Regions from separate parts of the Kocuria arenosa genome, predicted to be linked through region 3. Evidence: predicted binding sites of a transcription regulator. Region 3 holds the regulator's gene; each other region holds the start of a gene.
What was found. Region 3 encodes LexA, which represses DNA repair genes until DNA is damaged. Its sites were predicted from a motif close to TCGAACANNTGTTCGA; they were not measured.
Positions count from the first base shown of each region.

Region 1: the regulator LexA is predicted to act here: its motif matches at 2,247-2,262, upstream of ACFYE3_RS03965 (DUF6504 family protein).
Region 2: the regulator LexA is predicted to act here: its motif matches at 7,524-7,539, upstream of ACFYE3_RS04005 (DNA polymerase III subunit alpha).

Region 1 is NZ_JBHZTA010000002.1:112,536-122,466, reverse strand. It holds gene ACFYE3_RS03975 (TIGR03885 family FMN-dependent LLM class oxidoreductase) at 1-824, opposite strand, end outside; gene ACFYE3_RS03970 (fumarylacetoacetate hydrolase family protein) at 942-1,781, opposite strand; gene ACFYE3_RS03965 (DUF6504 family protein) at 1,862-2,185, opposite strand; gene ACFYE3_RS03960 (GNAT family N-acetyltransferase) at 2,488-2,991, shown strand; gene ACFYE3_RS03955 (pyridoxamine 5'-phosphate oxidase family protein) at 3,160-3,579, opposite strand; gene ACFYE3_RS03950 (SOS response-associated peptidase) at 3,576-4,403, opposite strand; gene ACFYE3_RS03945 (lipoate--protein ligase family protein) at 4,442-5,158, opposite strand; gene ACFYE3_RS03940 (nucleosidase) at 5,203-5,772, opposite strand; gene ACFYE3_RS03935 (MsnO8 family LLM class oxidoreductase) at 5,810-6,817, opposite strand; gene sufU (Fe-S cluster assembly sulfur transfer protein SufU) at 6,986-7,450, opposite strand; gene ACFYE3_RS03925 (aminotransferase class V-fold PLP-dependent enzyme) at 7,554-8,837, opposite strand; gene ACFYE3_RS03920 (hypothetical protein) at 8,905-9,132, opposite strand; gene ACFYE3_RS03915 (hypothetical protein) at 9,285-9,662, opposite strand; gene ACFYE3_RS03910 (serine hydrolase domain-containing protein) at 9,765-9,931, opposite strand, start outside.
Region 2 is NZ_JBHZTA010000002.1:125,657-135,587, reverse strand. It holds gene ACFYE3_RS04025 (HIT family protein) at 1-424, opposite strand, end outside; gene thrS (threonine--tRNA ligase) at 421-2,538, opposite strand; gene ACFYE3_RS04015 (hypothetical protein) at 2,777-2,935, shown strand; gene ACFYE3_RS04010 (DUF2382 domain-containing protein) at 3,008-3,940, opposite strand; gene ACFYE3_RS04005 (DNA polymerase III subunit alpha) at 4,126-7,515, opposite strand; gene ACFYE3_RS04000 (LysR family transcriptional regulator) at 8,003-9,025, shown strand; gene ACFYE3_RS03995 (tartrate dehydrogenase) at 9,201-9,931, shown strand, end outside.
Region 3 is NZ_JBHZTA010000006.1:30,615-40,545, reverse strand. It holds gene ACFYE3_RS11425 (ATP-dependent DNA helicase) at 1-1,675, shown strand, start outside; gene lexA (transcriptional repressor LexA) at 1,805-2,584, opposite strand; gene ACFYE3_RS11415 (LysM peptidoglycan-binding domain-containing protein) at 2,929-3,357, shown strand; gene ACFYE3_RS11410 (histidinol-phosphate transaminase) at 3,472-4,575, shown strand; gene hisB (imidazoleglycerol-phosphate dehydratase HisB) at 4,713-5,336, shown strand; gene hisH (imidazole glycerol phosphate synthase subunit HisH) at 5,333-6,100, shown strand; gene ACFYE3_RS11395 (hypothetical protein) at 6,097-6,258, shown strand; gene priA (bifunctional 1-(5-phosphoribosyl)-5-((5-phosphoribosylamino)methylideneamino)imidazole-4-carboxamide isomerase/phosphoribosylanthranilate isomerase PriA) at 6,301-7,053, shown strand; gene ACFYE3_RS11385 (SseB family protein) at 7,050-7,904, shown strand; gene ACFYE3_RS11380 (DUF1844 domain-containing protein) at 7,951-8,361, opposite strand; gene ACFYE3_RS11375 (DUF503 domain-containing protein) at 8,467-8,763, shown strand; gene infC (translation initiation factor IF-3) at 9,099-9,931, shown strand, end outside.

The sequences.
Region 1 (9,931 bases), on a different contig from region 3:
GCGGAGACGTTGACCGCCCCGGCGATCTGCTCGTCCCCCACGTCCTCCTGGATCGCCTTGCGCTGATAGTCCTGGGGCGAGGCGAGCTCGGCCATGGTCACGGGGTCGAAGACGTTGGTGCGCCACTGGTCGAGGGCGATCGCGCGGGCCTGCTCCGGGGAGGGCGCCCAGCTCAGGTGCACCTGCAGCGCGGCCCGGCCGGTGCCGCCGGCCTCGCGCCAGGTGTCGAGCATCCGGCGCAGGTCCTCCAGGGGCTGCTGGACGGTGATGAAGCCGTCGGCCACGGGGGCGAAGCGGCGGACCGTCGTCGGGGTGAGCGCGGCGACGAGCAGGGCGGGCGGGGTCTCCGGCGGGTCCCAGATCCGGGCGCGGTCGGCGTGGAACGGCTCGCGGCAGGACACCTCCTCGCCCGCGTGCAGCCGGCGGACGACGTCGAAGCTGCCCTCGAGGAACCGCTGCCGCTGCTCCTTGGCCAGCCACTCGGGGGTGACGGCCCGCTCGTTGAGCTTCTGCCCGCTGCCCAGGGCGGTCCAGATCCGGCCGGGGAACATGCGGGCGAGGGTGGCCGTGGACTGGGCGGTGACCACGGGGTGGTAGCGCCGGCCCGGGGCGTGCACGAATCCGAACGGCAGGTCCGTGGTGGCCAGGGCGGCGCCCAGCCAGGACAGGGCGAACCCTGAGTGGCCCTGGTGCGGTGACCACGGCTCGAGGTGGTCCGAGCACATGGCGGCGCCGAAGCCGGCCTGCTGGGCGTGCCCGACGTCGCGCAGCAGCTGCTCGGGAGGGATCTGCTCGTGGGAGGCGTGGAAGCCGATCGTCGCCATGGGGTCCTCCGGTCGAGGGCGGGAACAGGACAGTGGGAACAGGACAGCAGGACCGAGGGTACGGGTGCCGCGGACCGGGCCGGCCGGAACGGGTGGGGACGGGTGCCGCGGACCGGGTCAGCCGGCCGCCGCCCGGAGGTCCTCGGCGGGGGTGCAGACGTTGCGCAGCTCGCCGATGCCCTCGATCTCGGTGACGACCTCCTGGCCGTCGCGCAACCAGATCCGGCGGGGCTTCTGGGCCAGGCCCACGCCGGCGGGAGTGCCGCAGGCCACGAGGTCCCCGGGCTCGAGGGTCAGGAACCGGCTGAGGTACTCGACCAGCTCCACGGCGGAGAAGATCATCCGGTCGGTGCCCGAGTCCTGGTGCCGCACGCCGTCCACGGTGCAGCGGATCGCCAGCCCCGTCCCGGGGTCGATCTCGTCGGGGGTCACCACCACGGGACCCACCGGGGTGGTGCGGTCGAAGTTCTTGCCCTGGAACCACTCGGAGGTCCGGCCCTGCCAGTCCCGCACCGAGATGTCGTTCATGATGGTGTACCCGGCGATCGCGGCCCGCGCCTGGTCGGGGGTGGCGTGGCGCAGGGGCGAGCCGATCACCACGGTGAGCTCGGCCTCCCAGTCGATCTTCTCCGACTCCTCCGGCATGGCGATGGGGTCGGTGGGGCCGATGAGCGCGGTGGCGTACTTCGCGAAGATCGTGGGGTGCTGCGGGATCTCCTGGCCGACCTCCTCGGCGTGGTCGTAGAAGTTCAGCCCGGCGCACAGGATCTTGCCCGGGCGCAGGACGGGGGTCGCCAGGTCCTCCGGGGCCGGCGCGGGGCCCGGCTCCCCCGGCAGCCGCAGGTCGCCCCCGGCGAGGAGGGCCCCGACGTCGGGCACGGGGAGGTAGACGGTCCGCCGGCCCTCCTGCCGGAAGGCCTGGGTGGTGCCGTCGCGTCGCACGGTGCCGAGTCTCACGGGTGCTTCCTCACGTTCTGCGGTGCGGTCTCCGCCTCCGATCCTATGCACCCGCGGCGGGCCCGCGCACAGCGGCAGACCTACGCACAGCGCACCACCCGGATGCCCGAGGCGCTCGTGGCCGCGAGCAGCCGCCAGCGCCCGGTGTCGAGGGTGTGGACGAGTTCGAGGGTCAGCAGCTCGGAGCGGGTGTTCAGCTGGACCTGGACCCGCCACATCTGCTGGTCCACCGCCCCGATCCCGCGGTCCTTGGGCAGCCGCGCGTCCTCGGACCACCAGGCGCGGCGTTCGTACCAGCGCACCGGGTCCTGGGCCACCAGGTAGTTCCGCCCGCGCCAGCGCACCCCTACCGGCACCCCGTCCGTGTCGCAGTCCACGTCGACGCTCTCCGTCAGGAAACCCACGACGGCTCCTCTCTCCCTCGGCCCGGCGCCCGTCCCGCGGTGCGCCCTGTCTCCTGGAAGCTAGAACATCTGTACGACACGCTAACCCCCGAGGACACCGGAGCGGAACAGGTGTTCCCCTGAAACTGTCGCACCGGCCAGTGCGTTCACTTTTGCGACCACGAGAGGGGAAGCATGGACAAGCCCAGCGAAATGGATACGCTGAATGCACGGAGGGCCTGCCCTGCGCGGCCCGCCCGGACGTCCCCTGTCCCTCGTCCGCCCCGCCGGAGCAGCCGGCGTCGACCTCACGGAGGCCTCCCATGACCGGAACCATCACGCTGATCGCCCACACCGCGGCGAACACCAAAACACCCGCGGTGAACCTGCGTCCGGCCGGCCCGGAGGACGCCGAGAGCCTCGCCCAGCTCTACTACTCCTCCTACGAGCAGGGCGGGGTCTCCAGCCTGGAGGAGGCCCGCCAGGTGATCCGGGGCGTCTTCGACGGGGAGTACGGGCCCTTCCTCCCCGACGCCTCGCCGGTGGTGGTCGACGACGACGGGACGGTGGTGGCTGCTGCGCTCGTGCTGTCACGGCGGACCGGCGAGGACCTCCCCGACGTCCCCTACATCTTCGAGCTGTTCACGGCGGCCTCCCGCCGTCGCCAGGGCCTGGCCGAGCAGCTCGTGCGCTGCGCCATGAGCACCCTCTACGACAACGGCTACGACCAGGTCAGCCTGCGGATCGACGAGGACAACGCGGCGGCGCTCGCGCTCTACCTGACGCTCGACTTCAACCGCTGGGTCCCCGAGACGGACTACGTCTGAGCCCGGCGAACGCTCCGGACCGGGGGACGCCGGAGGGGACGCCGGAACGAACGGCACGAAGAAGGCCCGGCAGCAGGCCAGGAAAAGGCCACAGAGAAGGCCACAGGGAAGGCCCGGGACCCGCGGTACGGGTCCCGGGCCTTTCCCACGGCGTCCCCCGTGGCCGGGTCAGAGCGTGAACTCCTCCCGGACGGGGGGCTCGACGGCGATGTCGACGAACCGCGCCCAGCGGCAGCGCACCGCCACGAGCCGGGTGCTGGTCTTGCCCGTGGCACCCGGGTGCCGGGACTCCAGCACCTCACCGGCGTCCCGCGCGGCCGGCCCCTCGAGCACGGCGGCCTCGCCCTCGAGCTGGAACTCCTGGCCCGTCCCGGAGACCACCACCAGGGAGACCCGGGGGTCCGCGAGGAGGTTGGCGTACTTGCGGCTGCGCTCGTTCGTGCCGAAGACCAGCCGCCCGTCCCCGAGGGCCGCGAGGTTGATCCACGCGGACTCGGGGCAGCCGGTGCCGCTGCTGGTCGCCACGACCCCGCCGCCGTGGGCGCGGACGAAGTCGGTGACCCGGTCGACGGGCTCCCGGGGACTCAGAACAGGCTCCGCTGCGGCACCACGAGCTCCGGGGAGTTGTTGCGCACGCTGCCGACCGCCGGGTCCACCGGGTCGAGCACCCAGCGGGCGGCCGTCCGGTGCGCCTCGGCCCGGACCAGGTCCACGAGCTGCGGGGCGTCCTCCTCCCCCGGGCGCAGCCAGTCCCCCACGTGCTCGGGCGCCAGCGGGATCGGCATCCGGTCGTGCAGACCGTGCAGCTCCGTGAGCACGGGGTGCTCGTCGGAGGGCTCCGGGGAGTCGGTGGTGAGGATGGAGCAGGACAGCAGCCAGGTGCTCCCGCCGCCGTCCTTGCCGGGCTGCAGGGCCGCGGAGTGCAGCTCGGTGCCCTCGGGCACCCGCCACCACTCGTAGATCCCGGCGAACCAGATGGTCTCCTCCGGGTCGGCCGGGTGGACGTAGTAGGGCTGCTTGCGCCCGCCCTTGCCTGCGCCGGGCTCCTTCTTCCACTCGTAGTAGCCGTTGGCCGGGACCGCGCACCGGCGGGCGCGGACCGCCTTGCGGAAGGACGGCTTCTCGAGGACGGTCTCCGACCGGGCGTTGAACATCTTCGACCCGATCGCCGGGTCCTTGGCCCAGCCCGGGACCAGTCCCCAGCGGGCGACGTGCAGCTCGCGGACCAGCTCCCCGTCGTCGTCCTGGCCCGTCAGGCGCTCGAGGACGATCGGCACGTCGGTGGTGGGCGCGGTGTTCCAGTTGGCCCGCAGCCGCTCGGAGTCGGCCTCGCCGAGGCTCTCGTCCGGGACGGCCCCGGTCTCGGCCACGAGGTCGCCCACGGCCCGGGCGATGACATAGCGTCCGCACATCTGCTGCCTCCTCGGTCTGCCCGGCCCGCGGCCGGGACTCAGTCGGTGAGCGGCCCGTACCCCAGGTACTGGGAGTACATGCCGTACACCTTGCGGATCCCGCGCTCGACGTCGGCCACGGTGGTGCCCGGGCGCAGGTCGTCGACGGCCCCCGCGGTGGCGGGGTCCCAGTCCAGGTCGAGGGCGGCGTAGACGTCGGTGAGCACCGAGCGGATGGGCTCGGACTGCTCGATCACCAGCACGGTGCTGAAGTACCAGGCGCCCGCGACCACCCGCTGGGCGGTCCCGGCCAGCTTCACCTTCTCGCCCGGGGTCGGGGACGACGCCGGGTGCGTCCCGTGCACGCTGTGCTCGCCGGCGCAGTACTCGCCCGGGATCTCGCCGACGTCGGCCTCGACCTCGAGCTCCTCCAGGGCGGCCACGATCATGTCGCCGAAGAGGCGGTAACGGTCCTGGATGCCCGAGGTGGGGTCCTCGGCGGCCTCGAGGTGGTCGATGATCAGGCACCCGCCGTGGTAGGCCGCGGCACGGCCGCCCACCTTGCGGACCAGGGGCTCGAACCCGCTCTCGCGGGCGGCCCGGGCGGCGTCGGCGAAGCCGGGGCGCAGCTCGTCCCGGCGGCCGAAGGCGACCGTGGGGGCCGGTTCGTAGAGGCGCAGGACGGGCCCGCTGCGCCGCACGTCGGCGAGGAGGGTCATGGCGCTCTCGTAGTCCTGCTGGGCGCTCAGGGACTCGCGCTGGCGGAGAAGTTTCATGCTGGTCCCAGTCTAGTGGTGGATCCGGACGGTGCGGCGGCGGGTCACGACCGGGCGATCCCGCTGCCGCGGAACCACCGGCCCAGGGCCAGGGCGCTGAGCTCCACCTTCTCGGCCCACGCGACCGCCTCCTCGTCGGCGGCGTCGGAGACGTGCTTGACCATCCGCAGCGGCACGCCCAGGTGCCGGCAGGCCACCGCGATCGCCCAGCCCTCCATGTCCACGAGGTCCGCCCGGGCGGCCAGGGCGTCCCGGGCGGGTCCGCCGGCCACGAAGGAGTCCCCGGTGGCGAGCACGGGCCCGTCGCCGCCGAGCTCGATGACGTTGTCCACGGGGATCCCGGCCGCGCGCAGCAGCTCCTCGTCCACGTCCCGGTTGATGATCCGGGAGGGCTCGAGCACCCCGGTCAGGCCGTGCCTCAGGGCGCCGGCGCTGCCGATGTTGAGCACCGTCAGCTCGGCCCGGCGCGAGGGGTCCGGGCAGCGGGTCAGGACCGCCTCGGTGGTGCGCACCGCCGCGGCCGACATCCCGACGCCGGTCAGGACCAGGTCGATGTCCTCCGGGAAGTACTTGGTCTCCAGGGGGTGGGCGGCGAGAACGAGCAGCTGTGGCACCCCGTCACTCTAGCCGCCCGCTCCGGCAGCCGGGCACTCAGCGCGGGCGGTCGGTGAACAGCGCGGCGAGCCGCCGGTCGGACTCCGCCTGGGCGTCGAGGTCGTGCGCGCCGCCCGTCACGAGCAGCTCGTCCGCCCCGGTCCGCGCGAGCAGTCGTTCCAGCTGGTCCCGGACCTCCGGGGCCGTGCCGTGGACGGAGGACGTGAGGGTCTCCTCCACGAGGGCCCGCTCCCGGGCTGTGAGCCCGTCCGGCTCCGCGGACCGCGCGGGCGTCAGGGGCGGGAACTCGCCCCGGGTGCGGGACGCGGCGAGGGCGCGGGCCTCGGGCAGCAGCAGATCGCGGGCGGCCGCACGGGTCCGCGCCACCGCGACGTTCGCCGAGACCACCACGTAGGGGTGCGGCCACCACGACGACGGGCGGAACCGCGCTCGGTACCGATCGAGCACCGCGGCGCCGCCGCCGGGGCCCTCGCGGGTGAGCGCCGGGCCGCCGAGCACCACGGCGAGTCCCGCCCGGGCTGCGGTCTCCACCCCGGCCCCGGTCGCCAGGACGAACACCGGTGTCGCGGCGTGGTTGCGGGGCCGGGCGGTCACGGGGGCCGTGCCCGAGAGGTGGGCGAGCAGCTCCGCGAGGTCGTCCCCGAAGCGGTCCGCGGCCTCCTTGCCGGTGCGCAGCGCGTCCCGGACCGCGGCGGTGAAGCCGAGGGACCGGCCCACGCCGAGATCGATCCGCCCGGGATGCAGGGCCTCGAGGGTGGCGGCCTGCTCGGCGACCACGAGGGGCTGGTGGTTGGGGAGCATGATCCCGCCGGAGCCGATCCTGAGGCGGTGGGTCCGGGCGGCCAGGGCGGCCATCAGCACCGCCGGCGCGGACCCGGCGATCCCGGGCACCGCGTGGTGCTCGGCCACCCAGAACCGGTGGTAGCCCAGCTCCTCCGCGCGCTCGGCCCGCTCCAGGACGCGGGCGAGGTCCTCTGCCTCCGTGGAGCCGTCCCGGGAGCTGGCGCGATCGAGGAGGGAGAGCGGAACGTCGGAGAGGGCCATGGTGCGCACAACCCGGGCGGCGGCGGAAGCATTCCGGGATGCGGGCCACCAGGTCCTCGAGCTGCTTCATGACCGCCTCCTCAACGCCGGGGGCGGTCGGTGTCCCACCCCGCCCCGGGCGGGACAAGGACGTCCTGGTGTGTGCAGACCGGCGGCACCGGGAGCCGCTCAGCCGGCGCGGTCGAGGGCCTCCTCGGCGGCGACCCAGCCGAGCATCGCGCACTTGACGCGGGCCACGAACCGGGACACCCCGGCGAAGGCGGCGGCGTCGCCGAGGACCTCCTCGTCGGGGACCACGGTGCCCCGCGACCGCAGCAGGTCCCGGAAGGCGTCGATCAGCTCGCCCAGCTCGTCCCGCGTCATCCCGGGGGCGGTCTCGGCCAGCACGGAGGCCGCGGCCATGGAGATCGAGCAGCCCTCGCCCTCCCAGCTGAGCCGGGACACCACCGGCTCCGCGCCCTCGGGACCGGCCGCGAGCTCGACCCGCACCGTGATCTCGTCGCCGCACGTGGGGTTGTACTGGTGCGACTCCCCGGTCCCGTGCCCGGGCGCCGGGGCGACCAGGCCCTCCCCGGTCCGGCGCCTGGCGTGGTCGAGGATGACCTCCTGGTACATCCCGTCCAGCGCGCTCATGCAGTCCTCCTCGGTGGGTTGAACGGGTTCAACGGGGCCTGTGGCGTCCACGACCCCTGGGACATCAGTGGCTCCGGTGGCTCCGGTGCGGTGCTCACGGGGCTCAGCCGGTCACGCGGAAGTAGGTGCGGACCCCGGCGAGCTCGGTGAGGAACCTGTCGACGTCCTCGGTGGTGTTGTACAGGTAGGCACTCGCCCGGGTGCTGGCCGTCAGCCCCAGCGCCCGGTGCAGCGGCTGGGCGCAGTGGTGGCCCACCCGCACGGCCACCCCCGCGACGTCGAGGACCTGGCCGACGTCGTGGGCGTGCACGCCCGCCACGTCCACGGCCGCCAGCCCCACCCGCTCCGCGCCCGGGGGCGGGCCGATCAACCGGATCCCCTCCAGTTCGGCGAGCCCGGCCGCGAGCCGCTGCCCCAGCTCGTGCTCGTGGGCGGCGACCCGCTCCATCCCGATGCCCTGCAGATACTCCACGGCCGCGGCCAGCGCCACGGCCTGGGCGATCCGCTGGGTGCCGGCCTCGAACCGGGTCGGGGCCGGCAGGTACCGGGCGGACTCCATCGTGACCTTCGTGATCATGGACCCGCCGGTGAGGAACGGCGGCATCGCGTCCAGCAGCTCGGCGCGGCCCCACAGCGCCCCGATCCCGGTGGGCCCGAGCATCTTGTGCCCGGAGAACACCGCGAAGTCCACCCCCAGGGCGGGCAGGTCCACGGGCAGGTGCGGCACCGACTGGCAGGCGTCCAGCACGCTCAGCGCCCCCACCCGCCCGGCCAGCCCGACGAGGGCGGCGACGTCGGTGATGGCGCCGGTGACATTGGAGACGTGGCTGAAGGCCACCACCCGGGTGCGCTCGCCGATGACCTCGGCGGCGGCCCCGAGATCGAGGGCGCCGTCGCCGTCGACGGGGATCCAGCGCAGGGTGGCCCCGGTGCGGGCGGCCAGCTCCTGCCACGGGATGAGGTTGGCGTGGTGCTCGAGCTCGGTGGTGACGATCTCGTCGCCGGGGCCCAGGCGGAAGCGGGCGGCCGCCTCCGCCCCGCGCCCGGCGGAGGCGTTGGAGAAGGAGTAGGTGATCAGGTTGAGCGCCTCGGTGGCGTTGGAGGTCCACACCAGCTCCCGCTCGGTGGCCCCCACGAAACCGGCCACGACCCGGCGGGCCTCCTCGTAGGCGTCGGTGGCCTCCACGGCCAGGGCGTGGGCCCCGCGGTGGACCGCGGCGTTGCGGTGCAGGTAGAACTCCCGCTCGGCGTCCAGCACCGCCAGGGGCTTCTGCGAGGTGGCCCCGGAGTCCAGGTAGACCGCCGAGCTGTTCGTCAGCAGGGGGAAGTCCTCCCGGAGCGCACGCACCTCGGGATCGGTCAGGGGCAGCACGTGGTTTCCGTCCATGCTCCGACACTGTACGGCCCGGGGCCGGGTGTTCCTCGGCCGGGCGCCTCCCGGCGTCACGGGCGGGCTAGCGGTGGCGGGGGCGCAGGTAGGTGTTGCCGTTCGCGTCCTTCTCGACCACGAACTCCTCCTGCAGCTCCTGGTACCACTGCTGCGTCCGCTCGCTGGGCTGGTCCTGGCCCCGGAGGTCGCGGGGGCTGCGCACGGCGGGCCCGTAGAACCGCATGGCGAAGTCGTCGAAGCGCCGGAACAGGCTGGGTCGGGGCTCGTCGTCGGAGTGCTGGTGCTTGCGCATGGTGTCCTTCCGGGTGGCGGTCCGGGACGTCTCCCCCCATGATCTCCCGCCGGGTGGGGGAAGGCGAAACGGGAACGGCCCTCGACGGCCCCCGGCCGGCGATGTCTGCGGGGTCGTCCGGACCGGTGCCGCGCCGGAACGGCTCGCGGGGCTCAGCCCTGGACGAGACGGGTGAGCAGTCCCGCGGCGACCAGCAGCGTGCCCGCAGCGGCGAGGAGCCACAGCCAGCGGTACGGTGCGACGAGGGCCCAGCGGTGCGGATCCCGGGCGTGGTAGTAGACCGTGACCTCCGCCCCGGCCTCGGGCGCGGGAGCCGGCGGGCGAGGCCACGGTTCTTCGTGGATCTCGTACCGGGTGGTGTGCCAGCGCAGCCGGTGCCGGCCGTCCTCCACCAGGTGCACGGCGGCGGTCCTGACCCACCAGGCGTACAGGCACCGGACGAGCAGCGCGGCCACCAGGAGCGCCGTTCCCGCGGTGAGGCACACGGCGCTCACTACCCCGGTGCGGGCCATCTCGCTGAGCTCGGTCACGGGGGCGAGCCTATCGCCCCGCCCGGCGCGGAGGGCCCGCTCCCGGCGTCGGTGCGCTGCGGCTCTCCCGCTCGCGGCGTGGTCGGCGCCCGGCCGCGGGCGTCAGGCCCAGGTCGCCGCCGCCAGGCGGGCGAGGACCGGTCCGACGTCGTAGGCGGTGGTGCTGTTGGCCATCACGACGATGCCGAGGCCGCGGTCCGGGTAGAGGCGCATGACGTTCCAGAAGCCGGCGCCGGTCCCGTAGTGCTCGACCCACTCGTGGGAGCCCG
Region 2 (9,931 bases), on a different contig from region 3:
CCGCGGCCCCCAGGTTGATGCCCACGTTGAAGGCGTGCGGGGACGCGACGCTGCGGATCGTCGCGACCGCGGTGCGGGTCAGGTCCGTCAGCTCCCGCAGCTCCTCCAGCTCGAGCTCCGTCAGGTCGGCCACGTGCCGGTACGGGCAGACCATGAGGTGGCCGGGGTTGTAGGGGAACAGGTTGAGGATCACGAAGCAGTGCTCGCCGCGGTGGACGATCAGCGACTCCTCGTCCGCGCGGTCCGGGCCGTTGCAGAAGGGGCATCCGGGGTCCTCCCGCACGGACGGGTCCTCGCCGCGCACGTAGGCGAGCCGGTGCGGGGTCCACAGCCGCTGGAAGCTGTCGGGCACCCCGGGGATCTCGAACTCGTCCTGGCGGATCCAGTGGTGCGGGGGCCCGGCGTCGGGCGCCGTCCCCGTCACTGCCCCACCCCGGCCGTCTCCGCGGCGGGGCCGGCGTCCTCGGCGGCGGCGGCCGCCGGCTCCTCGTTCACCCGGCGCTGGACGTGCGCCACGATCCGCTCGACGGCCTCGCCGACCGGGACGCCGTTGTCCTGCGAGCCGTCGCGGAAGCGGAAGGACACGGCGTTCGCCTCGGCGTCCTCCCCGCCCGCGATGAGCACGAACGGCACCTTCTCCTTGGAGGCGGTGCGGATCTTCTTGGGGAACCGGTCCGAGCCCGCGTCCAGCTCCACGCGCACGCCACGGGCCCGCAGCGTGTCCACGACGCCCTGCAGGTAGTCGTTGAACGCCTCGGCCACCGGGATCGCCACGACCTGCACGGGGGCCAGCCACGCGGGGAACGCCCCGGCGTAGTGCTCCACGAGCACCCCCATGAACCGCTCCACGGACCCGAACAGGGCACGGTGGATCATCACGGGCCGCTGCCGGGTGCCGTCCGCGGCCTGGTACTCGAGGTCGAAGCGCTCCGGCAGGTTGAAGTCGAGCTGGATGGTGGACATCTGCCAGGTCCGCCCGATCGCGTCCTTGGCCTGCACCGAGATCTTCGGGCCGTAGAACGCGGCGCCGCCGGCGTCCGGGACCAGGTCCAGGCCGGACTCGGCCGCGACCTCGGCGAGGGTGTTCGTGGCCTCCTCCCAGAGCTCGTCCGAGCCCACGAACTTCTCCGGGTCCTTGGTGGAGAGCTCGAGGTAGAAGTCGTCCAGGCCGTAGTCCTTGAGCAGGTCGAGCACGAAGGTGAGCGTGGTGGTCAGCTCCGCCTTCATCTGGTCCCGGGTGCAGTAGATGTGGGCGTCGTCCTGGGTCATGCCCCGCACCCGGGTCAGACCGTGGACCACGCCGGACTTCTCGTACCGGTAGACCTGCCCGAACTCGAACAGGCGCAGCGGCAGCTCGCGGTAGGAGCGGCCCCGGGACCGGAAGATCAGGTTGTGCATCGGGCAGTTCATGGGCTTCAGGTAGTAGTCCTGGCCCTGCTTGGTCAGCTCCCCGGTCTGCGGGTCCCGCTCCTCGTCCACGTGCATCGCGGGGAACATGCCCTCGCGGTACCAGTCGAGGTGGCCGGAGACCTCGTAGAGGTGGCCCTTGGTGATGTGCGGGGTGTAGACGAACTCGTAGCCGGCCTCCGTGTGCCGCTCCCGGGAGTAGTCCTCCATGGTCTTGCGGATGATCCCGCCCCTGGGGTGGAACACCGGCAGGCCGGAGCCGAGCTCGTCGGGGAAGGAGAACAGGTCCATCTCCGAGCCGAGCCGGCGGTGGTCGCGCCGCTCCGCCTCGGCGAGACGGTTCTTGTACGCCGTGAGGTCCTCCTTGGAGGGCCACGCGGTGCCGTAGATGCGCTGCAGCTGCTTGTTCTTCTCGGAGCCGCGCCAGTAGGCGGCGGCCGAGCGCATGAGGGCGTAGCCGTTGCCGATGAGCTTGGTGTCCGGCAGGTGCGGGCCACGGCAGAGGTCCTTCCAGACCGTCTCCCCGGTCTTGCGGTCCACGTTGTCGTAGATCGTCAGCTCGCCGGCGGCGACCTCCACGGAGGCGCCCTCCGCGGCGGCGTCCACGTTCGCGCCGGAGCCGGGGCCCTGGGACAGGCCGATGAGTTCGAGCTTGTACGGCTCGTCGGCCATCTCGGCCCGGGCCTCCTCCTCGCTCACCGCACGGCGGCGGAAGGACTGGGTGGAGTTCACGATCCGCTGCATCCGCTTCTCGATGGCCTTGAGGTCCTCGGGCGTGAACGCCTGCTCGACGTCGAAGTCGAAGTAGAAGCCGTCGGTGATGTAGGGGCCGATGCCGAGCTTCGCGTCCTCGTGCAGCTGCTGCACGGCCTGGGCCATGACGTGGGCGGCGGAGTGGCGCAGCACCTCCAGGCCCTCGGGCTCGGAGACCAGGACCCGCTCCACGGCGTCCCCGTCGGCCAGCTCGGTGGCGAGGTCCCTGAGCACGCCGTTGACCCGGGCCACCACCACGGCCCGGTCCTCGCGGTACAGGTCCGCGGCGGACGTCCCGGTCCCCACCGTGCGCTGCTCGCCGTCGACGGTAAGCGTGAGGGGGGCGGACTCGGGCTGGTGCTCGGGCACGGTGGTCATGGGGAAGGTGCTCCTCGGGTTCGGCGACGGCACGCACCGGTACGGGGGGCGCGTGGCAGCGGCACCGCCGGGCGGCGCGCACTGCATCGATGGTACCTGTCGGCCGGTGCGGGCAGCGGCGGTGAGATGTTGACCGGTGGAGGTGAGCCCCCCATGCCCGCAGACGTTCCCGGACCGCCCGCGCCGGGAGGGGAGGGGTCCTCCTCTCCCCTCCCCTGTCCACCTCGACCCGCTTCCTGTGCACGGACGTGGGGGCACTGGGCCCGATGCTCATGGGGACCTGGTCCCCGCGCTCGGCTACCGGGACATGTACGTGGCGGCCGCGGCGGTGGTGGCGCTGGGCCTGGTCCACTACGCGGCCGTGCCCGGGGCGCGGGCCCGGCGGGGAAGGGCGTGAACCGCGCCCGGCACGACGACGGGGCCCCCGTCACCAGGCGGTGACGGGGGCCCCGGAACAGATCGGGCGCGATCAGATGCGGTCGCGGCGATCGTTGTCGGTGAGGCCGGTGCCGCGCTCGGCGTCGGTCTCGACCTCGACCTGCTCCTTGCGGACCTCGGCGTCGACGCGCTCGGTGTCGCGGACGGTCTCCTTCTCGAGGCCGACCTTCTCGACGCCCACGGTCTCCTTGGCGACGACGGGGCGCTCCTCGTGGAGGGTCACCTCGACGTCCTCCTCGCCGATGGTGCCGGAGGTGGCCTCGGTGCCGCTCAGCGGGGTGCGCTCGACACGGACCTCTTCGCGCTCGAGGGGCACGTCCACGGACTCGTTCTCCGTGACCACGTACTTGCGCAGACGGGCGCGGCCGGTCTCGCGCTGCTCCTTGCCGACGTGCAGCCGCTCCTCGTGGCGGACCACGCCGTTGTCGGCACGGTCGGTGAGGTCACGGTCGCGGTCGACACCGGTGCGGTCGCGGTCGACGTCGGCGATCCCGGCCGTGCTGTTGCGGTCGGCGTACCCGTCGTTCTCGGAGTAGCCGGTGGTGCCGGTCGCCGGGACGGCGTTGCGGTCGGTGTCCGCGGCGTAGCGGTCGTCGCGGTCGGCGAGACCCGCGGTACCGGAGGTGCGGTCGCGGTCGTCGGCGCCGTTGCCGGAGTAGTTCATCTTGTAGTAGCGGTAGATCTCCTCCTCCTCGGCCGGGGAGAGGTGCTGGTCCGCGTCCACGTTCGGGGCGTCCTTGATGACGTCCTTGGTGTAGGGGAGGACGAGGCGGTCGCCGTCCTGCTGAGCGCCGTCGGCGGGGACGAAGCTCTCCTTGGTGCCGAACAGACCGGTGTTGACGGTCACGAAGGTGACCTCTTCGGTGTTGTCGTCCAGGAAGACCTGCTCGATCTTGCCGATCTTGTTGCCGTCCGACCCATAGGCGGTGGCGGACAGCAGTGCGTTCACGTCGTACGTAGCCATGAGAACTCCTTCTCTATTCTGCGAGGCAACGGGCTCCCCTGGACGGGGGGCTCGCCGCGGACGATCTCCGTCCGGGGAGGCGGGGTGCAGCTCGTCCGCTGTTATTAGTAACCATACTGGCAATCAGTTCGCTGGCCAATGGCTTCACTGAGAGTGAAACCCCTGGAACCGAGCGGTTCTCCGGCTCATCCTGACCCGGTTTCCCGGAGGCGCAGCGGGGTCGCGGCGCGCACGGCCGCCGGGGTTGCCGGGTCGGCGAGGTCCCAGGCCTGCTCTGCACTGAGGCTGATCCCGCGGGGCCCGGTGCGCCGCGTCCGCCCCCGCACCAGCAGCATCCGAGTGCCGAACAGGTGCTGTCCCGAGCGGGACTGGGCGTCGGAGAAGAAGGCGCAGTCCACCGTGCCCGTGCCGTCGTCGAGACTGACGAAGACCACCCGCCGGCCGCTGCGCATGGGAGGGGTCATGGTCGAGACCCGCACCCCCGCCACGAGCACCTCGGACCGGCTGCGCAGCTCCAGCAGCCGCTCCGCGGGCGTGACCCCGAGCTCACGGAGCAGGGGCGCCCAGCTCTCCAGCAGGTGCGCCGAGACGTCCACCGCGAGCAGGTCCAGCTCGGTGCGGACCTTCTCCGCCAGGGTGGGCTCGGGGCGCTCCGCGGGCAGCGCCCGCAGCTCGAGGTCGCCGAGCGGGAGGGACAGCTGCCCCTCGACCTCCCCGGCCGGCCGGCCGGGCCGGCCGCTGTCCGCCCGGGCCCGCAGGGCGTGCACGAGGTCGGCCCGGGAGGCGGCGCCGCCGGAGCGGCGCAGCAGGCCGTCGAAGGCACCGACGGCGGCGAGCCGCTCGAGGGTGCGCCGGGCGGGACGGGCCCGCTGCCGCAGGTCGGCGAGCGAGGCGTAGGGCTGCCCGGCCACGATCCGGCGGACCTCGGCCTGCGAGACCCCGTGGATCCCGGCGAGGGCCAGGCGCACGCCCAGGCGGGCGGGGTCGTCGTCGAGCCGCTCCACCCGGTAGTGCTCGTCGGAGCGGTTGACGTCCACGGGCAGGACGGGGATGCCCATCCGCCGGGCCTCCCCCACGAGCAGTCGCTTGGGGTACATCCCGGGATCGTGCTCCCACAGCCCTGCGAGGAACGCCTCCGGGTGGTGGGCCTTCAGCCACGCGGACTGGTAGGTGGGCACCGCGAATGCCGCACCGTGGGCCTTGCAGAAGCCGAACGAGCCGAACGCCGCCAGGATCTCCCAGACCCGGTCCACGACGTCCAGGGGGAAGTGCCGCGCGCGGGCCCGCTCGCGGAAGAACTCCTCCACCTCGAGCTGACGCTCGGAGCCCAGCCGGCGGCGCAGCTCGTCGGCCCGGGCGAGACCGCACCCGGTGAAGGTGTCGAGGATCCGCAGGACCTGTTCGTGGAAGACGGTCACGCCATGGGTCTCGGCAAGGATCGGGTCGAGGGCCGGGTGGATCGAGACGGGCGCGGACCAGCCGTGACGGTGCTCCAGGTAGGGCCGGACCATGTCCGAGTGCATGGGCCCGGGACGGAACAGGGAGATGTCCACGATGAGGTCCCGGACGCTCGTGGGCGCCATCTTGCCGATGAGCTCGCGCTGGCCCGGGGACTCGATCTGGAAGCAGCCCAGGGTGTGGGTCGAGCGGATGAGCTCGAACGTCCTCCCGTCGTCCACGGGGATCGCCTCGAGGTCCAGGCGGGGCCGGCCCGGGTGGATGCGGGCCACCTCGTCCACGGCGTGGGCCAGCGCCGACTGCATCCGCACGCCGAGGATGTCGAGCTTGAGCATGCCCATCGGATCCATGTCGTGCTTGTCGAACTGGCTCATGGGCATCCCCGTCCCGCTGGACTGCACCGGGGTGCGGTCCAGAAGGCTCAGGTCCCCCAGGATCACCCCGCACGGGTGCATGGAGATGTGCCGGGGCAGCCGGTCCAGGCGCTCGGTGAGGTCCACGAGGAGGTCGAGCTGCTTCTCCTGGGCCACCTGCTCGGCGAAGTCCCGCAGCTCCGGCTGGCGGGCGATGGTCTCCCGCAGCGCCGAGGCCGGCAGGTGCCACAGCTGCTTGGCGGCACCGTCCACGGTCTCGGGGTCGATGCCGAGCGCCAGCCCGGCGTCCCGGACGGCACCGCGGGCCCGGTAGGCGTTCTGCATGCTCATGAGGCTCACCCGCTCGGGGCCGAAGCGCTCGAAGATCCGCCGGTAGACGCGGTGGCGCTCGGCCGACTCGACGTCGATGTCGATGTCCGGGAGGGTCGAGCGGTCGTTGGAGAGGAAGCGCTCGAAGAGCAGCTCGTGCTCGAGCGGGTCCACCTGGGAGACGTCGAGCAGATAGTTGACGAGCGAGGACACCCCCGAGCCGCGGGCGGCGTGGCGGACCCCCAGCTCTCCGATCATCGTGGAGACCTCGGCCACGGTGAGGAAGTAGGAGGCGAAGCCGAGGTCCTCGATCACCCCGAGCTCCCGCTCCAGCCGGTCCCGCACGGCCCGTGTCGCGCGGCGGCCCGGGTAGCGGCGCCCCAGCCCCGTCTCGCACCGGGCCCGCAGCTCCGCCGGCGCCGGCCGCTCCAGGCCCAGCACGGAGGCCTCGGGCACCACCGGCCGCCCCCAGCCGCAGTCGGCGACCGGGTCCAGCCGGCACCGGTCGGCCACCCGCTGGGTGCCCGCCAGCAGGGCCGCGGCCCCGGCGGCGCCGAGGTCCGCGGCCCGGGCGATCTCCGCGGCGAGCGCGCGCATCTGCCGGGCCGACTTGAGCCAGCCCTGACCGTTGGGCTGCAGCGGCTCCGGTGCCGCCGCCCGCCGGGACGCCCCGGCCCGTCCGGCGCCTCCTCCTCTGCGGCCGGGCGCGTGCCCGGCGCGCGCGCCGAGGGTCTCGAGCGGGGTGAGGGCGCGGGCGGCGTCGAGGACGTCGGCGGTGGCGGCCTCGGCGGGGGTGGCGTAGCGCACCGCGTTGGTCAGCACGGGGGTCAGCCCCGCCTCGAGGGCGGCGCGCAGCATCCGGGCCGCGTGGGACGTGCTGCACGCCGTGCCGGGGGCCGCCAGGTGCGAGACCACCTCCACGGCGAGCGCCGGCGCGGGGAGCAGGGCCCGCCACCGGGTCAGGGCGGCGCGTCCGGTGCGGTAGCGGCGGGCCGCGAGCTCCTGCCCGACGTCGGACGCGGGCCCGAGCAGCACGGTCAGGACCGGCTTCCCGTGCCGGGGCGAGCGCGCGGAGGCCGCGATCTCGGCGGCGGTCGCCCCCGGCGGGCCCTCCGTGGCGTGGGCGGTGGAGACGAGCCGGCACAGGGCGGCGTAGCCCGCGCCGGCGGTGCCGCCGGCCGCCAGGACCACCACGCGGCCGAGGGCGCGCTCGCGGCCGGGGTCCAGCAGGGCGAGGTCGACCCCCAGGACCGGGTCGATGCCGTGCTCCCGGCACGCGCCCAGGTGCTTGATCGCCCCGTAGAGCCCGTCCCGGTCGGTGCAGGCGAGCACGTCCGCGCCGTCCGCCGCGGCGGCGGCCGCCAGGGCGGCGGGCCGGCTGACCCCGAAGTGGGCGCTGAAGGCGGTGGCGACGTGCAGGTGCGGAAAGCTCACGCCCCCATTCGAATGCCTGTTCGAATATTAAGTCAATTGCAAACCGCCGGGCTCGCCAGAACTTCGGGATCCTACGGTGTCCTTCGCAGCGCGCTCAGGCCGGTGCCGCCGATCTCCCGCCGCCACGGCCGGGTCCGGTGAGGGTGGCGGCGGCCTGAGCGGGTGCCGTCGTCCCGGGGAGGCCGAGCGCGAGGACGAGGGAGGGTGTCCTGACTCTCATGTCTCCGCTCCGTCCCGTCCGGCGTCGGGCACGGGGGGCGCCTCCGTCGGCGCACGACCGCGTGCCACCGGAAAGGCCCTCGCGCCGAGATCCCCTCCGTCCCCTGGGCACGGGGACACCTCCAAAACAGGCCGTCGCCAGGCCCGTGCGGGACACGATTCGACCACGGTCCGCAGGAGCACCTCGCACGGGGAACACCCTCCTTCCGAGACGGGGAGTTCCCGCGCTTCTGTGGCATGTTGTTTCCTGCACCCACAGACAGGATCGATGAGATCTGCACTCCCGGGGCGGGCGGTCGCCGCGCGGACGGGGTCCCACAGCAGGACGGGCGTCCGGCCCGCACGCCCCGCCGTCCGGACGCAGGAGGAGACGACGATGGACGTCCGGCAGCTGACGTGTTTCCTGGCCGTGGTGGACCACGGCGGCTTCACCCGCGCCGCGGAGCAGTTGATCATCGCCCAGCCCTCGCTGTCGCAGACGATCAAGGGCCTGGAGCGGGAGCTGGGGGTGCCGCTGTTCCACCGGATCGGCCGGCGGGTGGTGCTCAGCGCGGCAGGCCAGGAACTGGTGGGCCCGGCCCGGGTGGTGGTCCGGGACCTGGAGGCCGCCCGGGCCGCCGTCGACGAGCTGCGCGGAGTGCGCAGCGGGCGCCTGGACGTGGTGGCCATGCCCTCGCCGGGGATCGAGCCGCTCACCGCGATGATCGCCGCCTACACCCGGGGCCACCCGGCCGTGACGGTCAGCGTGGAGGCGGCGTTCACCCCCGAGGAGGTGGCCGCCGCGGTGCGCACCGGCAGCGCGGAGATCGGGGTCCTGGGCTCGGAGCGGCCCTTCCGCGCCGCCGAGGTCGAGGTGCGGCACCTGGAGCAGCAGCCGCTGGTGCTGATCGTGAACCCGCGGGCGGACACCTTCGGCGACGACGACACCATCGGCCGGCAGGACCTGGCCGGGCACCGGGTGGTCGTCTCCCAGCGGGGATCGCTGATGCGCCGGCTGGTCGACGACGCCCTGGCCGGCGGGGTGCGGCTCGAGATCACCGCCGAGGTCGCCCACCGCACCTCGGTGCTGCCGCTGGTGCTGGCCGGGGTCGGCCACGCGGTGATGCCCTCGTCCTGGGCCCCGCTGGCGCGCGCCGCCGGGCTGCGCGTGCTGGGCATCGAACCGGTCAGCGTGCTGCACGTGGCCGTGCTCAGCCGCCCGGCCCACCTCACCCCGGCGGCCCGGGCGTTCCTGGCGGTCGCCGACGAGCACGCGAGCCGGCACCCCGACGACCACCCCCGGGCGCCGTAGAGGGCACCTCCGGGCGTGCCGCGGAGCACGCCGTGGAGCGGACCATAGGGGGTTCCTATCTGTGGGATGAGAATCCGGTCTTGGACCTGCCCGAAGCCGGAACGTTCTACTGGTACCTGACACCGCGCTGCACTGCGGACAACAGGCAAGAGCACCCGAGAAGGAGAGCACCCCCATGGCCGAGCCCCAGGTCTTCAGCATCGCCTCGATCCCCGCCGACGGCGTCGGCAAGGAGGTCGTCGCCGCCGGGCGCACGGTCCTGGACGCGGTGGCCGCCCAGTCCGGCGGGGCGTTCTCCTTCGACTGGACCGAGTTCCCCTGGGGCTCCGCGTACTACGCTCGGCACGGGGTGATGATGGATCCCGACGGCCTGGAGACGCTCAAGAACTTCGACGCGATCTACTTCGGGGCCGTGGGCTGGGAGAACGTCCCCGACCACGTCAGCCTGTGGGGGCTGCGGCTGAACATCACCCAGAACTTCGACCAGTGGGCCAACATCCGCCCCGTGCGCTTCCTCCCCGGGGTGCAGTCCCCGCTGCGCAAGTCCGACGACACCGAGCTGGACTGGATCGTGGTCCGGGAGAACAGCGAGGGCGAGTACGCCGGGCTCGGCGGGCGCAACCTCGCCGGCCGCGGCCCCGGCAACGAGGTCGCCGTCCAGTCCTCGCTGTTCACCGAGAAGGGCTGCGAGCGCATCATCCGCTTCGCCTTCGACCTGGCCCGGACCCGCACGGTGCAGAAGGTCTCCAGCGTGACGAAGTCCAACGCCCAGCAGTACGGCATGGTGCTGTGGGACGAGGTCTTCGCCCGCGTCGCGGCCGACTACCCCGATGTGCAGACGGAGTCGGTGCTGGTGGACGCGATGAGCGCGAAGTTCGTCCTGCACCCCGAGGAGCTCTCCGTGGT
Region 3 (9,931 bases):
CTACGCGTGCCTGCACAAGATCGAGGGCGGCTACCCGTCCGACGACGACCCCGGCGCGCTCTTCGCGCTGCCCGACGCGGCCCCGCACCCGGGCGCCCCGCAGCCGGAGGCCGCCGAGCACCCCGGGCGGCTGGGCCAGGAGGTCCAGCGCCTGCGGGAGTGGGCCCGCGACACCGGGACGGGCGACCGGGACGAGGTGCTCCCGGGCGTCAGCGACCGCGCCTGGCGCCAGGTGTCGGTCACGGCCAAGGAGTGCCTGGGCCGCAGCTGCCCCCTGTTCGAGGACTGCTTCGCGGAGCTCGCCAAGCAGCGGGCCGGCGAGGCCGACATCGTCATCACCAACCACGCCCTGCTCGCGATCAACGCGTTCGAGGGCATCACCGTGCTGCCCGAGCACGACGTCGTGGTTATCGACGAGGCCCACGAGCTCCAGGACCGGGTGACGGGCGCCGTCACCGGCCAGCTCTCCGCGGCCATGGTCCGCTCGGCCGCCGCGTCCGCGCGCAAGCACACCTCCGCCAGCCCCGACTCCCTCACCGCCGGGGCCGGCCATCTCGAGGCCGCCCTGATGGGCGCTCCCGCGGAGCTGCTGCACCGCGGCCTCGGGGACGCCCAGACGGCGGCCGTGGCCCAGATCCGGGACGCCGCCCGCACCGTCATGACCGAGTCCAAGGCCGGTCCGGGGGAGAAGGACGGGGACGCCGGCCGGCAGATGGCCCGCTCCCGGGTGAGCGACGTCCTCGAGCTGGCCGAGCGGATCCTCGCCGCCGAGGAGCACCGCGAGGTGCTGTGGATCTCCCGGCAGGGCGGCTGGGAGCCCGGCCGCGGCTACGTGGCCGCGGAGGACACCGACCCGGCGACCCTGCACGTGGCGCCGCTCAGCGTGGCCGGCACCCTGCGGGAGGGGCTCTTCGACGGGCGCACCGTGGTCCTCACCTCGGCCACCCTGTCCGTCGGCTCGTCCTTCGACTCCGCCGCCGGCGCCCTCGGCCTGCGGGGCGAGGGCGCCCCGCGCTGGGAGGGCGTGGACGTCGGCAGCCCGTTCGACTACCCGAAGCAGGGCATCCTCTACCTCGCCAAGCACCTGGAGAAGCCCGGCCGCCGGCTCACGGAGGCCCAGCTCGACGAGATGCTGGCCCTGCTGGAGGCCTCCAAGGGCGGGGCCCTGGGGCTCTTCTCCTCCCGCCGGGCCGCGGAGGAGGCGGCCGAGGCGCTGCGCGAGCGCACCGACCTGCCGATCCTGTGCCAGGGGGAGTCCTCGCTCGCGGGACTCGTGCAGGAGTTCACCGACGACCCGACCACGAGCCTGTTCGGCACGATGAGCCTGTGGCAGGGCGTCGACGTCCCGGGGGCCTCGTGCCGGCTCGTGATGATCGACCGGATCCCCTTCCCGCGCCCGGACGACCCGCTGGCCAGCGCCCGCAGCCGCGCCGCGGAGCGGGCCGGCGGCAACGGGTTCATGTCCGTCTCCGCGACGCACGCGGCGGTCCGTCTCGCCCAGGGAGCCGGACGGCTCATCCGCGCGGGCGGGGACCGGGGCGTCGTGGCGATCCTGGACTCCCGGATCGCGACCGCCCGCTACGGCGGGTTCCTGCGCGGGTCCCTGCCGCCGCTGTGGACCACCACGGACCGCGCGGTGGTGCTCGGGGCGCTGCAGCGGCTCTCCGTGGGCTGAGCGCGCACGGCCGCCGCCCGGGGCCCGTCCCGGATCCGGACGGCACCGGATCCGGACGGCACCCGATCCGGACGGCACCCGGGCCCCCCGCCGTCGGCGGAGCGCCCGGGCACCGGGGCGTGCGGCGGCTCAGAGGCTGCGCAGCACCGAGACGACCTTGCCCATCACGGTGGCGTGGTCGCCGAGGATCGGCTCGTAGCGCGTGTTCTGCGGGAGCAGCCAGGTGTGGCCGTCCCGCTGCCGGAAGGTCTTGACCGTGGCCTCGTCGTCGAGCAGGGCCGCCACGATGTCGCCGTTGTCGGCGGCGCTCTGCCGGCGCACCACCACCCAGTCGCCGTCGCAGATCGCGGCGTCGATCATCGAGTCGCCCTTGACGCGCAGCATGAACAGCTCGCCGTGGCCGACCAGCTGGCGGGGCAGCGCGAGGACGTCCTCGACGGACTGCTCGGCCGTGATCGGCCCGCCGGCGGCGATGTGGCCGACCAGGGGAACCATGGTCACGTCCGCCGAGGTGGACAGCTCGGCCACGGCGTCGTGGGCGGCGGGGCGCGCGGTGCGGCCGGTCGGCGCCGTCGCGACCTCGGGCGACGGCTCGGCGGACTCCGCCCCGGCGGTGCCGCGCAGCTGCAGGGGGGTGAGCACTTCCATGGCCCGCGGGCGCTTGGGGTCGCGGCGCAGGTAGCCCAGCTTCTCCAGCTGGGAGAGCTGGTGGGTGACGCTCGAGAGGGAGGCCAGGCCCACGAGGTCCCCGATCTCGCGCATGGACGGCGGATAGCCGTGCTCGGCGATGGAGCGTTGGATGGCCTCGAGGATGGTGCGCTGGCGCACGCTGAGCCCGCGGCTGCGCGAGCGCGCCCCGGGGCGGGCACCCCGGGCGCGGGGCTCCTCGGGGGTGGGGGGCTGGGCCATGGGAGCGTCGTCCTTTCCCGTCCGGCTGCTGGTGCCGCCGCCGGTCTGCGCGGTCCCGGTTCCGATGTCGGACCCGGGTGGTTCGATGGGTCCCGGTCGGAAGGCGCCGGGGGTTCGCAGCGCGCGCCGGCCGGAGGCCCGAACCTGTCCTCAGCCTAGGCGACACGCCGTGTGGGTTCAAACATATGTACGACCCGGTGTCGACAGCCTTCGCAGACACGTGCTAGACATGGGTCATCGGTATTCGAAAGTATGTTCGATCGAATGGAGGCCCGCAGGGGCCGTCGACCGGACCGGTGTTCGAGATCGCCCGCTCCGTGCGGGAACGTCAAGGAGTTCATGTCATGAGTGCCAGTGCCACCCTCAGCGCCGTCGTCACCCGCCGCCAGGAGCCCGCAGGATCCGCCGGGGGCCTCGGCCGCGCGCTCCGGCGCGCCCGCCCCGTGCGCTCCGGCTCCCGCACCCACCTGACCCTGACCCGCCGCGGCCGCCTGGTGTTCCTGGGGCTGCCCGTCCTCGCCGGGTCCGCCGCCCTGGTCGTGCTGGCCGTGATCTTCCTCGTCCCCGCCACGGCCACGGCCACGAGCGAGCCCGTCCTGGGCTCCGGGACCGAGCAGACCACCGTGTTCCCCGGGCAGAGCCTGTGGGAGCTCGCCGTGGCCGCCGACCCGGAGCGGGACCCCCGGGACGTCATGGACGAGATCGTGGAGCTCAACGACCTGGACAGCTCCGTGCTCGTGGCCGGCCAGCTCCTCGAGGTCCCGGCCGCCTGAACGGCCCGCCCCGGGCAGGGCGTCCCGGACCGGGCAGCTGAGTGGTGAACCGGAGCAGCAGGACGGAGCAGGAAGCCGGGACGGCGCACCCGGGCGGAGCACTAAACTGTTCGGGTGACGCAGAACCTGGACCGACTCAACGCCCTCCCGCTCCGCGACGACCTGCGCGGCAAGACGCCGTACGGCGCCCCGCAGCTCGACGTCGCCGTGGCGCTCAACACCAACGAGAACACCCATCCGGTCCCGGCGGACGTGCACGCGGCGATCGTCCAGGAGGTCACCGAGGCGGCCTGGGCCCTCAACCGGTACCCGGACCGCGAGTTCACCGCCCTGCGCGAGGAGCTCGCCGCGTACCTCGGCCACGGGCTGGGTCCCGGGAACCTCTGGGCGGCCAACGGCTCCAACGAGATCCTGCAGCAGATCCTGCAGGCCTTCGGCGGGCCCGGCCGCACCCTGCTCACCTTCGTCCCCACCTACTCGATGTACCCGCTGCTGGCCTCCGGGACGCACACCGGCTTCGTCGCGGGGGAGCGCGCGGCGGACTTCGGCCTGTCCGCGGAGTCCGCGGCCGAACAGGTGCGCCGGCACTGCCCGGACGTGGTCTTCCTCTGCTCGCCCAACAACCCGACGGGCACGGCGCTGGGCGCGGACGTGGTCACCGCGGTGTACGAGGCGGGGGAGGAGTTCCGCACCGTCGTGGTGGTCGACGAGGCGTACGCCGAGTTCTCCCACGGCGGCACCCCCACCGCGCTCACGCTGCTGGAGGGCCGGCCCCGCCTGATCGTCTCCCGCACCATGAGCAAGGCGTTCGCGCTCGCCGGCGCCCGCCTGGGCTACTTCGCGGCGGCGCCCGAGGTCGCCGACGCCGTGCGCCTCGTCCGGCTGCCGTACCACCTCTCGGCCGTCACCCAGGCCACGGCCCTGGCGGCGCTGCGCCACTCCGCGTCGCTGCTGGCCAACGTGGAGGACATCAAGATGCAGCGCGACCGGATCGTCGACGAGCTCAAGCGGCTCGGGCTCGAGCCCTCCGAGTCGGACTCGAACTTCGTGTTCTTCGGCGGCATGGAGGACTCCCGAGCCATGTGGGAGGCGCTGCTGGCGGACGGGGTGCTCGTGCGGGACGTCGGGATCCCCGGACACCTGCGGGTCACCGCCGGCACCGCGGAGGAGACCACCGCCTTCCTGACCAGCATGGAGCGGATCGTCTCCGGCGGCTGAGGGGCCGGGGTCTCCCCGACCCGGATAGCATGGAAGCAGACCACCACCACCGGGCCCGGGGCGCCGCCGCGCGTCCCGGACCGGACCACCCGCGGCCCGCCGACGGCCGTGCCGCGCCCGCGAGGAGTTCCCACCGAATGAGCGACCAGACCACCACCCGTGCGCCCCGCCGCGCCGCCCTGGAGCGGCGCACGAGCGAGTCCACGGTGTCCGTCGAGATCGACCTCGACGGCACCGGCGAGAACGACATCGCCACCTCCGTGCCGTTCTACGACCACATGTTGACCGCACTGTCGAAGCACTCCCTGATCGACATGCGGATCCGGGCGACCGGGGACACCCACATCGACGTCCACCACACCGTCGAGGACACCGCGATCGTCCTCGGGGACGCCCTGCGCCAGGCGCTGGGCGAGAAGGCCGGGATCCGCCGCTTCGGCGAGGCCACCGTCCCGCTGGACGAGGCCCTGGCCAACGCCGTGGTCGACATCTCCGGCCGGCCCTACGTGGTCCACACCGGTGAGCCGGAGGGGCAGCAGTACCACCTCATCGGCGGGCACTTCACCGGCTCCATGGTTCAGCACGTCTTCGAGTCCCTGGCCCACCACGCCGGCATCTGCCTGCACGTCACGCTGCTGGCGGGCCGGGACCCCCACCACATCGCCGAGGCCCAGTTCAAGGCCGTGGCCCGCGCCCTCCGCCAGGCCGTGGAGCCCGACCCCCGGGTCCGCGGGATCCCGTCCACGAAGGGGGCCCTGTGAGCACCGACGGCACCGCCACGACCGACGGCGGCGCCCGGCCCACCGTCACGGTCCTCGACTACGGCGCCGGCAACGTGCGCTCGGCCGTGCGCGCCCTCGAGGCCGCCGGCGCGGACGTGGTGCTCAGCGCCGACCCCGAGGCGGTGCTCGACGCCGACGGCCTCGTGGTCCCCGGCGTCGGCGCGTTCGCCGCCGTGATGGACGGGCTGCGCTCCGTGGACGGGCTGCGCCTCATCGGCCGCCGCCTGGCCGGCGGCCGCCCCGTGCTGGGCATCTGCGTGGGCCTGCAGGTCCTCTTCGACTCCGGGGTGGAGCACGGCCGGGAGACCGAGGGCATGGGCGAGTGGCCCGGCGTCGTCGAACGGCTGAAGGCCGACGTGGTCCCGCACATGGGCTGGAACACGGTCGAGCCGCCCGAGGGCAGCGTCCTGTTCCGGGGCGTCGAGGACCAGCGGTTCTACTTCGTGCACTCCTACGGGGTGCAGGAGTGGGACTTCCCGCAGAGCATCCAGAAGATGCAGCCGCCGCAGGTCACCTGGTCCGACCACGGCGGACGCTTCATCGCGGCCGTGGAGAACGGGGCCCTGTGCGCCACGCAGTTCCACCCGGAGAAGTCCTCCGAGGCCGGCATTCAGCTGCTGCGCAACTGGCTCGGCACCCTGCCGCGCACCGGACGCCTCGACCACCTGAAGGCCGGTGACCCCCTGGGCGGGGCCGCCCTGGCCGGCCGCCCGACCCTCGAGAGCCAGGACGACGCGGCGTGAGCTACGCCGTCGTCGTCATGGTGTTCGGGGCGTTCGTCGCCGGCGGCGCCATCTCCTTCCACCAGCAGCACAAGCCGCTCTGGACCGTCGTCCTCCTGGCCCTGACGGCCGCGGGCCTGATCGGCTACGGCTGGTACGCCTGGTTCCAGGGCCGCTGAACCCTCCCGTCCGAGACCCCGAACCCCGAGAAGAGAGATCCCATGTCCCTGAGCGAGACCCCCCGCCTCCAGCTGCTGCCCGCCGTCGACGTCGCGGACGGCCAAGCCGTGCGCCTGGTCCAGGGCGAGGCCGGCTCCGAGACCGGCTACGGCGACCCGCTCGAGGCCGCCCTCGCGTGGCAGGAGGCCGGCGCCGAGTGGATCCACCTCGTGGACCTCGACGCCGCCTTCGGCCGCGGCGACAACATCGACGTGCTCCGCCGCGTCGCCGCCGAGCTCGACCTGAAGGTCGAGATGTCCGGCGGCATCCGCGACGACGCCTCGCTGGAGCGGGCGCTGTCCCTTGACCCCGCCCGGATCAACCTGGGCACCGCGGCCCTCGAGAACCCCGAGTGGACGCGAAAGGTCATCGCCGAGCACGGCGACGTCATCGCGGTGGGCCTCGACGTGCGGGGCACCGTCCTCGCCGCCCGCGGCTGGACCGAGGAGGGCGGCGACCTCTGGGAGGTCCTGGACCGCCTCGAGGAGCACGGCTGCGCCCGCTACGTGGTCACCGACGTCACCAAGGACGGCACCCTCAAGGGCCCCAACCTCGAGCTGCTGCAGGAGGTGGCGACCCGCACCGACAAGCCCGTGGTCGCCTCCGGGGGCATCTCCTCCCTCGACGACCTCGCGGCCCTGCGCACCCTCGTGCCCTCCGGCGTCGAGGGCGCGATCGTGGGCAAGGCCCTCTACGCGGGCCGGTTCACCCTCGGGGAGGCCCTCGACGTGGCGGGCCGGCCGGGGGCGCGGTGACGGGGCGACCCCTCCCGGGGCACATCGCCGCCCAGCTCGCGGGTGCGGGCGGCACCGAGGACACCGGCGGCCAGCCCTGGGCCGGGCGCAACCTGGGGGAGGGCACCAGCCACACCCACCGGTTCCCCGACGACGACGGCGCCGCCGCCCCGGCCGTGCTGCAGGCCCTCCAGGACCTGCGGGCGGGGACGGCGGACGAGGCCTCCGTGGTCGCGGCGCTCGCCGGGACCCGGGTGTTCGTGCCCGTCGTGGCGGAGGTCTCCGCCTCGACCGTGACCGAGGCCGGTCTCGTGGCCGACAAGGAGGCCGACATGGCGCTCGTGTCCCTGCGGGCCGCGGACGGACGGCAGGTGCTGCCGGTCTTCACCTCCACGGCGGCGCTCGCCGGCTGGCACGCCCAGGCCCGGCCGGTGGCCACGGACGTCCGCCGGGCGGCCGTGGCCGCGGTCAAGGACGGCACCCAGCTGCTCGTGCTCGACCCCGGCACGGTCCTCCCGTTCGTCGTGCGCCGCCCGGCCCTCTGGGCGCTGGCCCAGGGCAGGCCCTGGACGCCCGCCTACCGCAGCGCGGCGGTCGAGGCGGCCGTCCGGCGCTGCGCCGCGGACCTGCCCGGGGTGCTCGGGGTCGGGACGGCACCCGGGGACGGAGTGGCCGTGCGCGCCGCGGACGGACGGCTCGTCCAGGGCGGCGGGGCGGGCCCCGAGCTCGCCGTCGTGCTGTCCCTGCGGGCCGGGCTCGACCGGGCGCAGCTGGACGACGTCGTCGCCCGCTTCCAGGCCCGGCTGAGCGTGGAACCGGCCCTCGCGGAGGACGTGGACTCGATGCAGCTGCGCCTCACGACGGCGGGCTGACCCGGGGAACCCGGATCAGCCCGCGACGTTCGGGGGGTGACGGCCCTCAGTTGACCGGACCCGTGAACCGCTCGCCGGGTCCCTGACCGGGGGCGTCCGGGAAGCGGGAGGCCTCCCGGAAGGCGAGCTGCAGGGTGCGCAGGCCGTCGCGCAGCGGAGCGGCGTGCTGCGAGCCGATCTCCGGGGCCGCGGCGGTGACGAAGCCGGCCAGCGCGGTGATGAGCTTGCGCGCCTCGTCGAGGTCCTTGAGCTCCTCGGCGTCCTCGCCCGCGGCGAGACCGCACTTCACGGCGGCAGCGCTCATGAGGTGCACGGCCGCGGTCGTGATGACCTCGATGGCCGGGACCTCCGCGATGTCGCGCATCTGCTCGTCGACGGCGCTGACCGTCTCCTGCGGGATCTCCTGGCCGGACCGTGCGGCGTCGTCGTCGAAGCGGAAGGTGTTCTCGGAAGTCATGGCCCAACTCTGCCACACCGCCGTCCGCCGACCGGACCGTCCTGCCGCCGCCGGCACTATCCTGCAGGGGAGGCCGGGGGCCGGCCGGAAGGAGGCGGGGACGCCGTGTGGATCGGGTGGATCGAGTTCGACGTGCTCCTCGGGGACGTCCACTCCCTCAAGGCCAAGCGCTCCGTGGTGCGTCCCCTCGTCGCCGAGCTGCGCCGCCGGTTCCCCGTGACCGCCGCCGAGGTCGGCCACCTCGAGCTCCACCGCCGGGCCCTCGTGGGCACCGCGGTGGTCGCGGCGGACGCCGCCCGACTCGTGGAGGTCCTGGACGAGGTCGAGCGCTTCGTCGCCGCCCGGCCGGAGACGGAGCTGCTCTCGGCCCGCCGGGCCCTGCACAGCACCGAGGACGAGTGACACCTCGCACGACCGTCGTTTCCCGAACCCGTGGCCCATGGGCTAGACTCGTCGGCAGTGTGCAAGTGGAGGAGACTCCCACCCGCGCCGGCCACGGTCCCCGAGCCTTCGGAGGTTCGGGCCACGGCCGCCGGGTCCGCGACGACATCGTCCGCACGACGGCACGGCCGGGTCCTCCCGCGTCCGCTCCGTCACGCAGCGCGTCACCCCCGGGTGGCGCAGCGATGAGCCTCCGCTTGCCGACCGCAGCGGGGGCTTTTGTCGTTGCGGACCGGACCGAACCATGAGGTCCCCGGAAACCTCCGGGCGACCACGCAGAACATCAGGAGCACGGCATTAGCGATCCACGTATCAATGACAGAATCCGAGTCCCCGAAGTCCGCCTCGTCGGACCCGCAGGCGAGCAGGTCGGCATCGTCCGCGTCGAGGACGCACTGAGGCTGGCCCGCGAATCGGATCTCGATCTGGTCGAGGTGGCGCCCAACGCCAAGCCGCCGGTGGCCAAGCTCATGGACTTCGGCAAGTACAAGTACGAGGCCGCGGTCAAGGCCCGGGAGTCGCGCAAGAACCAGACGAACACGGTCCTCAAGGAGGTCCGGTTCCGGCTCAAGATCGACACCCACGACTACGAGACCAAGGTCGGCCACGCCAAGCGGTTCCTCGGGGCCGGCGACAAGGTCAAGGCCATGATCCAGTTCCGCGGTCGCGAGCAGCAGCGCCCCGAGATGGGCGTCCGCCTGCTCGAGCGCTTCGCGAACGACGTCGCGGAGGTCGGCGCGGTCGAGTCGAGCCCCCGGGTCGACGGCCGCAACATGGTGATGGTCGTGGGCCCGCTGAAGAACAAGGCCGAGGCCAAGGCCGAGGTGCGCCGCCAGAAGCAGCGCGAGGAGGCGAAGGCCGAGAACGAGCGCAGGGCGAAGGACAAGATCGACACGTCCTCCGCGGCGCCCGTGACCCAGTCGATCGGGGACGCGTTCCCGGCCGAGCTGCGCGAGCGGGCCGGGCAGGCCGAGGAGCCGGTGCAGCAGCCGGCCCCGGAGCCCGAGGTCCGGGAGCCGGCACCGGCCCCCGAGGTCCCGGAGACGGCGCAGACCGTTGCCCCCGAGCCCGAGGTCGTGGAGCCCGAGGTCGTCGAGACCCCGGAGCCTGCGGTCGCCGAGGCACCGAG